DNA from 2 places in the Pseudomonas phenolilytica genome. Region 1 is predicted to be linked to the other one. Evidence: riboswitches for the same ligand, from Rfam matches in the RefSeq annotation. Region 1 holds a riboswitch; the other holds the start of a gene.
What was found. Region 1 has a riboswitch for cobalamin ahead of HU825_RS08140 (TonB-dependent receptor domain-containing protein). Riboswitches for the same ligand answer to the same signal wherever they lie in the genome.
Positions count from the first base shown of each region.

Region 2: another riboswitch for cobalamin. It lies ahead of btuB (TonB-dependent vitamin B12 receptor); the one in region 1 lies ahead of HU825_RS08140 (TonB-dependent receptor domain-containing protein).

Region 1 covers NZ_CP058908.1:1,704,921-1,712,388, forward strand. The annotation lists gene HU825_RS08135 (cobalamin-binding protein) at 1-297, shown strand, start outside; gene HU825_RS08140 (TonB-dependent receptor domain-containing protein) at 317-2,188, opposite strand; cobalamin riboswitch at 2,287-2,503, opposite strand; gene HU825_RS08145 (RNA helicase RhlE1) at 2,642-3,967, shown strand; gene adhP (alcohol dehydrogenase AdhP) at 4,151-5,173, shown strand; gene HU825_RS08155 (hypothetical protein) at 5,209-6,264, opposite strand; gene HU825_RS08160 (hypothetical protein) at 6,192-7,109, opposite strand; gene HU825_RS08165 (TIGR03862 family flavoprotein) at 7,177-7,468, opposite strand, start outside.
Region 2 covers NZ_CP058908.1:2,197,212-2,204,679, forward strand. The annotation lists gene HU825_RS10635 (cytochrome ubiquinol oxidase subunit I) at 1-1,413, shown strand, start outside; gene cydB (cytochrome d ubiquinol oxidase subunit II) at 1,424-2,566, shown strand; gene cydX (cytochrome bd-I oxidase subunit CydX) at 2,614-2,718, shown strand; gene HU825_RS10650 (cyd operon YbgE family protein) at 2,715-3,011, shown strand; gene HU825_RS10655 (C40 family peptidase) at 3,236-3,862, shown strand; gene HU825_RS10660 (C40 family peptidase) at 3,942-4,457, shown strand; gene HU825_RS10665 (metallophosphoesterase family protein) at 4,464-5,267, opposite strand; cobalamin riboswitch at 5,418-5,631, shown strand; gene btuB (TonB-dependent vitamin B12 receptor) at 5,749-7,468, shown strand, end outside.

The DNA of each region.
Region 1 (7,468 bases):
GGCGGCCCGCAGATCATCAGCGAGGCGATCGAGGTATGTGGTGGGGTGAACGTGTTCGCCGACCTTCAGCTGCCGGCGCCGCAGGTGAGCGTCGAAGCCGTGCTGGCACGCGATCCCGAGGTGATCCTCGGCGGCAGCGGCGCCGAACTGGAGAGCTGGAAAGCCTGGCCGCAGCTCAGTGCGGTGCGTAGCGGGCGCTTGCTCGCCGTGCCGGACAAGGGGCTGGAGCGGCCGAGCTTCCAGATGCTGGGCGCGATCGGGAAGCTCTGCGAAGCGATGGCGCGGGCGGCGCCGTGAGGGCGCGCCCGCATTCCGCTTAGAGCGAAGGGGTCCAGGTCATGGCGAACAGGACGGTGCGTCCGGCTTCGCGATAACCGTAGTTCAGCACCGGATCGGTCCAGCCTGGGCCGGTGGGGCGGTCGTAGGTTGCCAGCGTATATTCGCGGTCGAACAGGTTGTTGACCTTGGCCTCCCAGAGCAGCTCGGGGTGGCTCTGCCAGCCCGCGCGCAGATCGAAGACGCCGTAGCCGGCCAGCTCGCGGGTATTGGCCGCATTGTCCTGGCGTGCGCTGGCGACGTGCCAGCCGGCGCCGGCCGACAGGCTGCCGAATTCGCGATCGAGGTCGATACTCAGCGTGCGCTTGGCACGGCGGGGCAGGGCATGACCGCTGTCGCGATCACGCGGATCAATGACGCTCACGCCCAGACTGGCCTGCCAGCCCAGCAGTTCGCGAGCCACGCTGGCCTCGAAGCCGTTGATCCGTGCCTGGCTGATGTTCTCCGGGCGTCTGGCGGCACTGTCCCAGGCAATCATGTCTTCCACATCGGTGCGGTAGACCGAGGCTTCCAGCTGAGTGCCTTCTACGTCGGCGCGCCATTGCAGCTCGTAGGTCTTCGACGTTTCGGGGCTCAGGCCGGCATTGCCCATTCCGGGGTAATAGAGATCGGAGAAGGTCGGCGCACGGAAGCCTTCGCCGTAGCTGAGGATCCAGCGCTGCGACTCGCCCACCGGCAGGCTGAAGGCGGCGTTCCAGCTGTTGTGGCTGCCGAACTGTTCGTTGTCGTCGTGGCGCAGGCCGAGTTCGGTACCGAAACGGTCGCCCTGGAAGCTGTGCTGGGCGAAGAAGGCCAGGTTGTCGCGGCTGTCTTCCTGATAGGCGGTGGATGCGTCGAGACGGTCTTCGTACCAGTCGCTGCCCAGACTCAACTGCTGGCGTTCGCTCAGTTGCAGCCGGTTTATCCAGGCCGCCGAATGCCGTGTGGTTTCCAGAAAGCCGTTGTTCCAGGGACTGCTGGCGCCGACCACCTTGTTGCGGTCGAAGCTGCGGCCCAGTTCCAGACGGCTGTTCCAGACGTCGGTCAGCTGACCGTTCAGGTAACCGCTGTAGCTGCTGACACGAAACTCGTCCTGCGGTGTGCCCGGGGCGAAGTCGTAGGCATCGTCGTATTCGTTCTCGCCGCGTTGATCGTTGAGGCTGAGGCCCGCCTGCCAGTCGGCATTGAGCTGGTGATCCAGCTTCAGGTGCAGTGCCTGCGCACGCTGGCCGTCGTCGTCGCTGTCGGCACCGCGGTTGTCGCGGCTGATATCGAAACCGTCACGCTCGTCGAGACTCGCGCCGAGATGGACGCGGGTCTGCTCGGTGCCAGCCGCCAGGCTCAGGCTGCGCTGGAAGGTCTGGTCGCTGCCGGCCGCGAGGCGGATTTCCGGCTTCACTCCGGGCTTGCCGCTGCGCGTGAAGATCTGGATGACGCCGCCGATCGCATCGGCACCATAGAGTGACGAGCGCGGGCCGCGGATCACTTCGACGCGCTCGATATTGTCGATCGCCAGGTAATCGAGACGGGCGAAGCCGCTGGTGGCCGAGGAAATGCGCTGACCATCGAGCAGCACCAGCGTCTGCGCGGTGCCGGTGCCGCGCAGCGACAGCGACGGCAGGCCGCCGGCGCTGCCGACGGTCACGCCCGGCACCCGGCGCAGCAATTCCGGCACGCTGCGCGCCTGCAGGCGCTGGATATCGGCGCGGGTGAACACGGTGTTGGCGGCGGTGGCGGTGGCGCGAGGCTCGGCCTGGCGCGCGGAAGTCACCAGCATGTTGGGCAGCTGGTAGCTGTTGGCGTCGGTAGTGTCGGCAAACACCTGCGTGCCAGGCAGCAGCGCCACGGCCAGGGCAAGTCGGGACAGTTTCATTCTTGGAATTCCTCAAAAGATCACAGCTTTCGAGGAGGGCAGGAACAAGCGGGGGCGAAAGGCAGACGGCCGCGCTTGACGGTGCTGCCCTCCGCAACACCCGTCGAATCCACCAGGCCGGTCTCCGGGCTTTCGACGCTCATCGCGCTCGCCTTCCCATGTCGGAACACAGTGGCTGTCGAGCGGACGGCGATCCGGCTGGATCGCGGTCGATTACCGTTGCGGGGGCAGCGCCGGCCTTGCTCTCGCGAGCGCACCGGCTTCCCGTTTAATGCGGACCTTGCGGTCGTGCACACCTGGGCGGATAAGAAATCGCGCGAACCATACGGCCGCATGCGGCTAAACACAAGCTGATCGAACGAGGTACGCGGCCGCAGATGCGCCACGGAGACAAGGCGCAGCCTGTTAGAATCCGCGCTTTTTCACCCGCCGAATCGGCGCTGCGAGCCTGCCATGACCTTCGCCTCCCTGGGCCTGATCGATCCGCTGCTGCGAACCCTGGAAACCCTCGACTACCGCAAGCCGACGCCGGTGCAGGCCGAAGCCATTCCCGCCGTGCTCAAGGGCCGCGACCTGATGGCGGCGGCGCAGACCGGCACCGGCAAGACCGCCGGTTTCGCCCTGCCGTTGCTGCAGCGGTTGACCATGGAAGGCGCCAAGGTGGCGAGCAATTCGGTGCGCGCGCTGGTACTGGTGCCGACCCGCGAGCTGGCCGAGCAGGTGCACGAAAGCTTTCGTGTCTACGGGCAGAACCTGCCGCTGCGCACCTACGCGGTGTACGGCGGGGTCAGCATCAACCCGCAGATGATGGCGCTGCGCAAGGGCATCGACGTGCTGGTGGCGACCCCCGGCCGATTGCTCGATCTGTACCGGCAGAACGCCGTGGGTTTCAGCCAGCTGCAGGCGCTGGTGCTCGACGAGGCCGACCGCATGCTCGACCTCGGTTTCGCCGACGAGCTGGATCAGCTGTTCTGCGCCTTGCCGAAGAGGCGCCAGACCCTGCTGTTCTCCGCGACCTTTTCCGAGGCGATCCGCCAGCTGGCCCGCGAGCTGCTGCGCGATCCGCTGTCGATCGAGGTCAGCCCGCGCAACGCGGCGGCGAAGACGGTCAAGCAGTGGCTGGTGCCGGTGGACAAGAAGCGCAAGAGCGAGCTGTTCCTGCATCTGCTCGCGGACAAGCGCTGGGGCCAGGTGCTGGTATTCGTGAAGACGCGCAAGGGCGTCGATCAGCTGGTGGACGAGCTGCAGGCGCAGGGCATTTCCAGCGATGCGATCCACGGCGACAAGCCGCAGGCGTCGCGTCTGCGCGCGCTGGAGCGCTTCAAGGCCGGCGAGGTGCAGATTCTCGTCGCCACCGACGTCGCCGCCCGTGGGCTGGACATCCATGACCTGCCGCAGGTGGTCAACTTCGACCTGCCGACCGTCGCCGAGGACTACGTGCACCGCATCGGCCGTACCGGCCGCGCCGGCGCCTCGGGCGAGGCGATCTCGCTGGTCAGCGCCGATGAAGTCGATCAGCTGGCGGCCATCGAAACGCTGATCAACCAGGTACTGCCGCGCCACGACGAGCTGGGCTTCGTGCCGGACCATCGCGTGCCGACCACCACCCTCGGCGGGCAGATCATCAAGAAGCCGAAGAAACCGAAGAAGCCCAAGGACGCCGCCGGCAAGGGCAAGATCCACCTCGGCAACTGGTTCGACGAGAACGAAAAGCCCAACGCCAGGCCGATTCGCAAGGTGCCGAGTCTGGGCGGCGGCAAGCCGGCGAAGAAGCGCTGATAGGCCTGGCGCGCGGAAACGGCGCAGCCTTGTCCACGGCACGGGTCGCGCGCGGGCCGTGCAAGGGCGATTTGTTGAGCGTGCCTGCGACGGTTTGCGTCATCACGCGGTTGGCGATTGAGGTCTAGGCTTGGTCCGGCCTGCCAACGCAGGCCCGTACGTCCTGTCTCAAGGAGTCAACCGATGACCCAGACCATGAAAGCCGCGGTGGTACATGCCTTCGGCGAGCCGCTGCGCCTCGAGGAAGTCAAGGTGCCGCTGCCCGGCCCCGGCCAGATTCTGGTAAAGATCGCCGCCTCCGGTGTGTGTCACACCGACCTGCATGCGGCCGAAGGCGACTGGCCGGTCAAGCCGGCGTTGCCGTTCATTCCAGGCCACGAAGGCGTCGGCCATGTGGCTGCAGTCGGTGCCGGCGTGACGCGGGTGAAGGAAGGCGACCGGGTCGGCGTGCCCTGGCTGTACACCGCCTGCGGTTGCTGCGAGCACTGCCTGACCGGCTGGGAAACCCTCTGCGAAAGTCAGCAGAACACCGGTTACTCGGTCAACGGCGGCTATGCCGAATACGTGCTGGCGGACCCGAACTACGTGGGCATCCTGCCGAAGAACGTCGAGTTCGACGAGATCGCGCCGATCCTCTGCGCCGGCGTTACCGTCTACAAGGGCTTGAAGGTGACCGGCGCGCGGCCCGGGCAGTGGGTGGCGATTTCCGGTATCGGCGGCCTCGGCCATGTCGCGGTGCAGTACGCCAAGGCGATGGGGCTGCACGTGGTGGCGGTGGATGTCGACGATGCCAAGCTGGAACTGGCCAAGCGCCTGGGGGCCAACCTGACCATCAATGCACGCACGGAAAATCCGGTGGAAGTGGTGCAGCGCGACATCGGCGGCACCCATGGCGTGCTGGTCACGGCGGTGTCCAACAGCGCCTTCGGTCAGGCCATCGGCATGGCGCGCCGGCGCGGCACCGTGGCGCTGGTCGGCCTGCCGCCGGGGAATTTTCCGACGCCGATCTTCGACGTGGTGCTCAAGGCGATCAGCATCACCGGCTCCATCGTCGGCACCCGCGCCGACCTGCAGGAGGCGCTGGATTTCGCCGGCGAAGGGCTGGTCAAGGCGACCATCCACACCGACAGCCTCGACAACATCAACCGGATCCTCGACGACATGCGCGCCGGTCGTATCGAAGGCCGCATCGTGATGAAGATGTAGGCACCGAACGGCGGCCTTCGGGCCGCCACCGCACCTCAGCCGCGCATGAACGATAGGTGGATGTCGCTGCCGTAGCGTCGGATGATCTCGCCCTTGGCCGCATGGAATGCCGCGACATCGCCGGCCTGTCCCGACTTGCCGAGCTTCCAGCGCGCCAGCTCCTCGGCGATCACGTCCATGAACAGCTCGGCCAGCAGCAGGCGGGCAGAGTCGCGGAAGTTGCCGTGGCCGTCGACGTACAGCTGCACGGTGGGCGCGGCGGTGTTGATCAGGATCTTGCGCTCCGCCGCGCTGTACACGGCGCGGTCCATGTCCTCGCCCAGATAGCGGAACTCGTAGCCGGTGAACATGACTTCGCCGTGATCGCGGGCGGGGCGGTGTTTCCCGATCGGCGGGTGTGGCGTTTTGTGGTGATGGATATGCGCCGCTGCGTGTTCGGCGATGACGATCTCGCACCAGGCCAGATAGCTGCCGGCACGCACGACGATCTCGCCACGCTCGGCGCTGGACTGGCCGCTGACCGTCCATTGCAGATACGGCGCTTCGCCGAGGCTCCGCAGTTCGACCGCGGCCGGTGGCGGATCGATACGCAGGCCTTCGCTGAGCGAGGCCTCGATCTGCAGGATGGTGTCGTCGGGCAATTGCTGCCGATCGAACAGCAGGCGTACATGGAACGGATGCTCCGGCGAACGGTAATAGAACGGCGTGCTGAAGCGCAGCGCCGCGACAGGCTCGCCAGCGCCGGCCGACGCGCTCACCGCGGCAATTGCCGGCGGGACGATGCCGAAATCGTGGATCGCCGCCTGGTTCATGCGTTGCAGCAGGTGGTCGATCATGTGTGCGGTGCGCCCGGAGGTGGTGGCGCGTTCCAGGTGTCGGAGCTTTTCCTGCTCGGCCATCACGAAGGGTGCGATCAGCTGGCTGACCGCCCGCGCGAAGGCGGCCACCAGCGGTGTCTTCGGATTCAGGCCGGCGCGTTCGTCGCTGATCACCGCCACGCCCTGGCCGAGCTGCTCGATCAACGCCGGACAGCGCACCGTGCCGAACAGGTATTCGGTGCCGACTGGTTCTCGTAGTCGAACAGCTGGCAATCCAGCACCGCGGTGCCCGACAGCACCAGCAGGCCGCTGGTGCGCTCGTCGCCGCGCGGCACCAGTTGCGCGTCCAGCGCACGTTTGAGCGTCAGGCTGAAGGGGAAGGTCTGCCCGTCGCAGTGGAACTCGCCCGGCTGGTCGGGGCCGAGCAGCAGCAGCGACGGCGGCTCCTCGAAACGGATCCGCCCGCTGCGCTCGATCTCCACGCCATCGCGCAGATGCGCGAGCTCGACATTTCGGCGCTCCAACACATCGCGCAGGTAGATGTTGTTGGCCAGCGAATCGACCAGCGCGCCGTACTGGGAAATGCTCACCTGGCTGCTTTCGATGACGATCGCCACGCGGGTGCCGTTGCCGGCGATGCCGAGGCGTGCACGGTCGCGCTCGGTCACGGGACGGTCCTGGCCGCCGTCGTCGTAGAGGTAGCCGCCATTCTCGGCGCGGAACAGCTCGATGCGCGACAGCCGCCCTTCATGGATGGTTTCCAGCCAACCGTAACCGAGGCCGAAGACCGCCTGCTTGAGGCCGCGGCCGAAGTAGCCGCGACCGCCGCCGATGCCCTGGGCCAGCGGGCTGTGCGCGCCGCCGTAGCTGAGAATGAAGCAGGCGGTGGCGAAGGGCATGCCCTGTGCCTGATCGGTGACCGTCAGCAGCGCGCCGCGGCGGTGGCGTTCGTACTGGATGAGCAACTGCCCGGACACCTCGACGCCGGCCGCTTCCAGCCGGGCATAGCTGTCGTCGCTGTTGGTGAGCAGCTCGACCAGCGCCTTCTCGATCGAGGCGAAGCGTCGGGAGTCGATGTCGATGACGCGTTGATCCACCGGAATTGCGTTGACGGCCATGGCAGCCTCCTCGCGCGCTTGCCCGTACAGCTGAAGCTAGCAGCGCAACGGCGAGCAGGCGAGGTGGCTAGTGGTCGCGCAGCCAGCACAGCATGCCAGCGGCGGCTGCCCGGCCGCTGGCGAAACAGGCGGTTAGCAGATAGCCGCCGGTGGGGGCTTCCCAGTCGAGCATCTCGCCGGCGCAGAACACCCCGGGCAGCCGCCTGAGCATCAGCTGCGCATCCAGCTCCTCGAAGGGCACGCCGCCGGCGCTACTGATCGCCTCGTCCAGCGGCCGCGTGCGGATCAGGCGGAGCGGCAGCGCCTTGATGGCCGCCGCCAGCGCCGCCGGGTCCTGAAAGGTTGCGGCGTCGGTCAGC
Region 2 (7,468 bases), 490 kb from region 1:
GGCAAGCTGTTCGGCATCAACTTCGCCCTGGGCGTCACCACCGGGCTGACCATGGAGTTTCAGTTCGGCACCAACTGGGCCTACTACAGCCACTATGTCGGTGACATCTTCGGCGCGCCGCTGGCCATCGAAGGGCTGATGGCGTTCTTCCTCGAATCCACCTTCATCGGCCTGTTCTTCTTCGGCTGGGATCGGCTCACCAAGGTGCAGCACCTCGCCGTGACCTGGCTGGTGGCGCTGGGCTCGAACCTCTCGGCGCTGTGGATTCTGATCGCCAACGGCTGGATGCAGAACCCGGTCGGCTCGGAATTTAACTTCCAAACCATGCGCATGGAGCTGGTGGACTTCGGCGCGCTGCTGTTCAACCCGGTGGCGCAGGTCAAGTTCGTCCATACCGTATCGGCCGGCTATGTCACCGGGGCGATCTTTGTGCTGGCAATCTCCTCCTTCTACCTGCTGAAGAAGCGTGACCTCGGCTTCGCCCGCCGCTCGTTCGCCATCGCCGCGGTGTTCGGCCTGGCGTCGACGATCTCGGTGATCATCCTCGGCGACGAGTCCGGCTACGAGATCGGCGATGTGCAGAAGACCAAGCTCGCGGCCATCGAGGCCGAATGGGAAACCCATCCGGCGCCGGCGGGCTTCACCCTCTTCGGCCTGCCGGACCAAGAGGCGCAGCGCACCGACTACGCGGTGAAGATTCCCTACGTGCTGGGGCTGATCGCCACCCGCTCGGTGGACGAGCAGGTCAAGGGCATCAAGGACCTGATCGCCGAGCATGAACTGCGCATCCGCAACGGCATGCTCGCCTACGCGCGGCTGCAGGTGCTGCGCGGCGGCGACACCTCGGAGCAGGCCAAGGCCGCCTTCGACGCGGTCAAGGACGATCTGGGCTACGGCCTGCTGCTGAAGAAGTACACGCCCGACGTGGTGGATGCCAGCGACGAGCAGATCAGGCTGGCCGCACTGGACACCATTCCCGATGTGTTCAGCCTGTTCTGGACGTTCCGCGTGATGGTCGCCTCGGGCTTCCTGATGCTGCTGCTGTTCGCCCTGGCAAGCTGGGCATCGATCAAGCGCAACGCCGAGCGCAAGCCGTGGCTGCTGAAATTCGCGCTGTTCAGCCTGCCGCTGCCGTGGATCGCGGCGCAGACCGGCTGGTACGTCGCCGAGCATGGCCGTCAGCCCTGGTCGATCGCCGAAGTACTGCCGACCCACCTGTCCACCTCGACGCTGGCGGCGGGGGATATCTGGGGTTCGCTGATCGCGCTGGTAGCGTTCTACAGCCTGCTGCTGGTGGTGGAGATGTTCCTGATGATCCGCTTCGCGCGGCTCGGCCCGAGCAGCCTGCACACCGGCCGTTATCACTTTGAGCAGGGCGCGGCCGCAGCGGCTCACGTCCCGTCGCACGCCTGAGGAAACCACCATGTTCGATTACGAAGTACTCAAGCTGGTCTGGTGGGTGCTGATCGGCGTGCTGCTGATCGGCTTCGCTCTCACCGATGGCTTCGATATGGGCGCCATGGCGCTGATGCCCTTCGTCGGCAAGACCGACCACGAGCGGCGCGCGGCGATCAACACCATCGCGCCGCACTGGGATGGCAACCAGGTGTGGTTCATCACCGCCGGCGGCGCGCTATTCGCCGCCTGGCCGATGGTCTATGCGGTGGCATTCTCCGGGTTGTACTGGGCGATGCTGCTGGTGCTGTTCGCACTGTTCTGCCGGCCGGTGGGCTTCGACTACCGCAGCAAGGTCGAGGATCCACGCTGGCGCAGTGCCTGGGACTGGGCGCTGTTCGTCGGCGGCGCGGTGCCGGCGCTGGTGTTCGGTGTGGCGTTCGGCAACCTGTTCCTCGGCCTGCCGTTCCAGCTCGACGAGCTGATGCGCTCCAGCTACCACGGCTCGTTCTTCGCGCTACTCAATCCCTTCGCGCTGCTGTGCGGCATCGTCAGTCTGAGCATGCTTTGCGCGCATGGCGGGGCCTGGCTGATGCTGCGCACCGATGGCGCGCTGGGCGAGCGTTCGCGCCAGGCGACGCGCCTGTGCGCGCTGGTGTTCCTGCTCGGCTTCGTCGCCGCCGGAGTTTGGCTGGCGCTGGGCATCCAGGGCTTCACCCAGGTGTCGATCACCGATCCCGGCGCGGCGCTCAATCCGCTGCTGCACAAGCAGGTGGCGCAGGACAATGCCGGCTGGCTGGGCAACTACGGTCGCTATCCGATCACGCTGATCGCGCCGCTGGCCGGCATCCTCGGGGCGCTGCTGGCGCTGTTCGGTGCGAGCCGCAACAGTGGCGGGCTGAGCTTCCTCGGCACCAGCCTGATGATCGTCGGAGCCATCTGCACCGCGGGCTTCGCGCTGTTTCCCTTCGTCTTTCCGTCGAGCCTGGATCCGGCATCGAGCCTGACCATGTGGGACGCCGTGTCGAGCCGCAAGACGCTGGGCATCATGTTTGTCGTGGCCTGCATCTTCGTGCCGCTGATCCTTTGCTACACGCTGTGGAGCTATATCCGCATGTGGGGCCGGATCAATCAGAAGACGATCGAAGCGAACCCTCACGGCCTGTACTGAACATGCGCGAGCGGGCCGTCGCGCCCGCTTCGCCTGGGAGAATGACGATGTGGTACTTCACCTGGATTCTCGGTGTGCTGCTGGCGTGCAGCTTCGGCATCATCAATGCGCTCTGGCTGGAAGCCACGCAGGACCTGGACGCCGAACCGTGACCAACGTAGGCGCCGGACGGCTTTACGGGACGGCCAGTCGCACGCTGTCGCTGCTGCTGGCCGCGCCGCTGGCGCTGGTGCTGTTGATTCACCCGGCCGCGATGCTGGACGGGCAGGGCGGTTATAGCCATCCGCAGCTGATGCTGGTGATGTGGGGCGTCAGCGCCGGTTTCGTGCATGGGGTCGGTTTCGTGCCGCGCCTGTGGCTGTGGCGCTGGCTGCTGGGGCCGCTGGTCGGCTGGCCGTTGCTGGCGCTGGGGTATTCCATTCTGCTGGCGCCCGCTCTGGGCTGAGCCTCGGATACGGGCTTGCAAAGCTCCGCTGCCATGCATCCGCGGCGCTTGCAACGGCGGAAAACGGCGCGTTTTCCAACGGCGGGCGGCCGGTCTCTCGGCGAGGGGCGGTCAGACGTTTTGCCGCAGCGGATTCGTCACATTTCGGTCAATTGAATTTGCGCATCGAGGTGATTGAAGGCATAGTCGCCGGCACTTTCAATTTCCCCGACACGGTCGTGCCCATGCGCAAACGCTTCGCACCCCTCGTGCCCCTCGCACTCATCGCCCTGCTGACGGCCTGCGCCGGTCAGCAGACCCAGCCGGACACCGCGTACACCTCTGCCCCGAGCGGCCAGGTTTTCGATCAGACTGCCATCGACTTCGACACCGCCGAAGCGGGCGAGCAGGAGCTGCGCGAATTCTCCGACGACACCGCCTACCAGCTGCCGCAACTGGCCGACAGCATCCTCGAGCGCGGTTTCACCCTGGTTGGCACGCCGTATCGTTATGGCGGCAATTCGGCGAAGACCGGCTTCGATTGCAGCGGCTTCGTCGGTTTCCTGTTCCGCAAGGAAGCCGGACTCGAGCTGCCGCGTTCGACTCGCGAACTGATCAACCTCGACGCGCCAGTGGTCAAGCGCAGCGAGCTGGAGCCGGGCGACGTGGTGTTCTTCAACAACCGGGGCCGCGGCCGCGTCACCCACGCGGGCATCTACATCGGCGACGACCGCTTCATCCATTCCTCCAGCAGCCGCAGCGGCGGCGTGCGGGTCGACAGCCTGGACGACAAGTACTGGCGGGCCAGCTACATGGAGGCCAAACGGGTATTGGCACTCGCGCCGGCGGAACACACCACCGCACATAACTGATCGACCGACCTTGCCGCGGGGTTGCGCAACGCCCCGCGTGCCGGCAGAGTGACACTTCGACCGCCAGGATCGCTCTGCCATGCCCTTTCCGGCTCGCCTCTCACTGCTTGTCCTGACCGCGCTGCTGACTGCCTGCGCCGGTCGTACGCCCACTCCCGAAATCACCGCGCCGTCCCAAGCTGCCTCGCCGATGGCCGAGGATGTGCTGTTCAGTGCACTCGGGTTGGTGGGTACGCCTTATCGCTACGGCGGCAACACACCCGATAGCGGCTTCGATTGCAGCGGCCTGATCGGCTACGTCTACCGTGGCGCGGCGGGCGTGGCGCTGCCGCGAACCACCGTGGAGATGAGCCGCATGCGCTCGGCCAATGTAGGGCGTGACGCGCTGCAGGCCGGCGATCTGCTGTTCTTCGCCACCGATGGCGGGCGCCGCGTCAGCCATGCCGCTATCTACGTCGGCGAAGGGCGCTTCGTCCATGCGCCGTCGTCCGGCGGTACGGTCCGCCTCGACAGCCTGGGCAATCGCTACTGGGCCAAGACGTATCTCGGTGCCAAGCGCGTTCTCGAGGATGAGCGACTGGCGCGCAATCCGTGACAGGGCTCACCAGCCAAGGGTGAAGTGCGAAGCGGGTACGAAGCGCCCGTCGGAAAAATCCCAGCGTTCGACGCAGACCCCTTTCTCGGCTCCCGACTGCAGCTTCAGCCGGTTCAGCGAGTTCGGCGAGGTGCCGCGCAGGCGCGTCGACAGCGTGGTGCCGGCCTGCACCATCCAGATTTCCCGGGCCAGGTCCGGATACTGCCGCGACAGCGGTAGCACGTAGGGCAGGTGGATGTGCCCGCCCATTACCAGATCCAGCCCGTGTTCGGCCCAGCATTGCAGCGCGGGTGTGGCGCCGTGCTGCAGATTGCGCAGATCGCTCTCCACCATCGCGCCGAACGGCTGATGCGCCACCACGATGCGCAGCTTGGCCGGGTCGCTGGCGGCCAGCCGTCGCGCCACGGCGTCCACCTGACGCGGGGTGACGCGACCGTCCTTGTGCCGCCGCGGATGAGTGGTGTTCAGCCCGATTACCAGCATCCGCTCGTTCTCGAACACCGGCTCCAGCTGCTCGCCGAAGTAGCGGCGGTAATTGCCGTAGGGGCTGAACAGGCGCGCCGCGAGGTTGTACAGCGGGATGTCGTGATTGCCCGGAATCACCAGGCTGCGGCCCACGCCATCGGCCTCCAGCCGCCGCACCATGGCCTGCGCCGCGGCGAACTGGGCGCGGCGTGCGCGCTGGGTGATGTCGCCGGAGAACACCAGCAGATCGGCGCGATGCTCGCGGACATGCTGTTCGAGGGCCTCGACTACCGCGGGCTGTTCGGTGCCGAAGTGGGTGTCGGAGATCTGCACGATGCTGGTCATGGGGCGCTGTCGTCGGTCCTGGCGAAGGGGGCATTGTGGCATTCGAAGCCGTTCGCCGTCCGCCGTTCCGGGCCGGTGCGTCCAAACTGCAAGCGGAGTTTGCCGCTGACTGCGACATGTTCGCGATTGCGTCCCTTCCGGCCTTGGACTAACCTGCGCGTCGCTTCAGGTGCCCCCTGACTTGGTCAGGAGGTGAAACAGGGAAGCCGGTCCAGTCGCAATGACGATTCCGGCGCTGCCCCCGCAACGGTAGGCGAGTCGAGAAACCGCAACGGCCACTGTGCTCACGCACGGGAAGGCGCGGTTTCGGGATGCCAGGCATCCGCTCGCAAGCCCGGAGACCGGCCTGTCGCATTTCACTGACAGTGCGGCGGGCGCTGAGCGGGTGCGTACCTTCGGGTGCCCCCTTCCTGCGGGTTCTGCCGTCTGTCTCCAGCGACTTTTGGTCGTGCGGGTGGGCACGACGGAGAACCCTGATCCAATGCGCAACTCCCTTTCCCTGGCGGCCGTCCTGCTGGGCGTGCCTTCCGTTGCTCTGGCCCACGAGGGCGCCCTGTTGCTCGGCCAGCAGGTGATCACCGCCAGCCGGACCGGCGCTTCGCCGGTTGCCATCGCTGCGAGCAGCGTCATCACCCGCGAGCAGATCGAGCGTCAGCAGGCCGGCAGCGTGCCGGAGCTGCTGCAGCGCCTGGCCGGCGTCAGCGTCACCAGCAATGGCGGCCGTGGCAAGAGCACTTCGGTGTCCATTCGTGGCACCAGCGACAAGCACGTGCTGGTGCTGATCGACGGTATCCGCGTCGGCTCGGCGACGTCTGGCAGTGCCGCGCTGCAAAGCATCCCGGTCGAGCAGATCGAGCGCATCGAGATCGTCCGCGGACCGCGATCCAGCCTGTACGGCTCGGAGGCGATGGGCGGGGTGATCCAGATCTTCACCCGTCGCGGCGGCGACGCCGGTCTCAAACCGTACTTCTCGGCGGGTGCCGGTTCGCGTTCGAGCTACAGTGGCTCGGCCGGGCTATCCGGCGGTCAGGGCAACGGCTGGTTCAACCTCGGCGTGGCCGGCGAATCCACCGACGGCATCAACGCGCGGGCCTATCGGCCCAGCGCACCGAATGCCTACGAGCCGGACGCCGACGGCTACCGCGAATTGTCCGCACAGCTGCGCGCCGGTTATCGCTTCGACAATGGCCTGGAACTCGACGGCAGCTGGCTGCAGAGCGAGAACCACGGCGACTTCGATACCCGGTCGACGCGCGGCACCAGCGGTCGCGATGCCTACAGCGACGGCTCCCTGCAGGCGCTCAGCGGCCGCGCGCGGTTCGCGCCGCTGGCCTTCTGGGACGTCACCCTGCAGGCCGGTCACAGCGAGGACCTGAGCGACAACTTTCAGGATGGCGCCTTCTACTCGCGCTTCGACACCCGCCGCGACAGTCTCAGCTGGCAGAACGATTTCCATGTCGGCGAGGCGCAGGTGCTGAGCCTCGGCATGGACTACCAGCAGGACCGCATCGACAGCAGCGACGACTACGCCCGGGACAGCCGCTACAACCGCGGCTACTTCGTGCAGTATCAGGCTGCCTTCGGCCGTCATGGTGTGCAGGCGGGCCTGCGCCGCGACAAGGACGAGTTCTTCGGCTCCCACGATACCGGCAGCCTCGGCTACAGCTTCGAGCTGAGCGAGGCGCTGACGCTGACTGCCGCCTACGGCACTGCCTACCGCGCGCCGACCTTCAACGATCTGTACTACCCGGCCAGCGCCTTCACCGCCGGCAACCCGGACGTCAAGCCGGAGGAGTCGCAAAGCTACGAGCTGGGCATCCGCGGCAGTCATGGCTGGGGCGAGTGGAGCGTCAACGCCTACGAAAACCAGATCGACGATCTGATCGTCTGGGCCGGCACCAGCCCCATGCGCCCGGAGAACGTCGACGTGGCGCGCATCCGCGGCATCGAGACCAGCGTCGCCACAGTGCTGGCCGGCTGGGACGTAGCCGCCAACCTGACCGTCATGGACCCGCAGGACCGCAGCAAGGCCAATCACGGCCACCTGCTGCAGCGCCGCGCCAAGCGCCAGTTCAATCTCGACGTGGATCGCCAGTTCGGCGCCATCGGCCTGGGCGCCTCGCTGTATGCGTCCAGCGAGCGCTTCGACAAGGCCGGCAACGCCGAGGACACGCGCATGCCCGGCTACGCCCTGATGGACC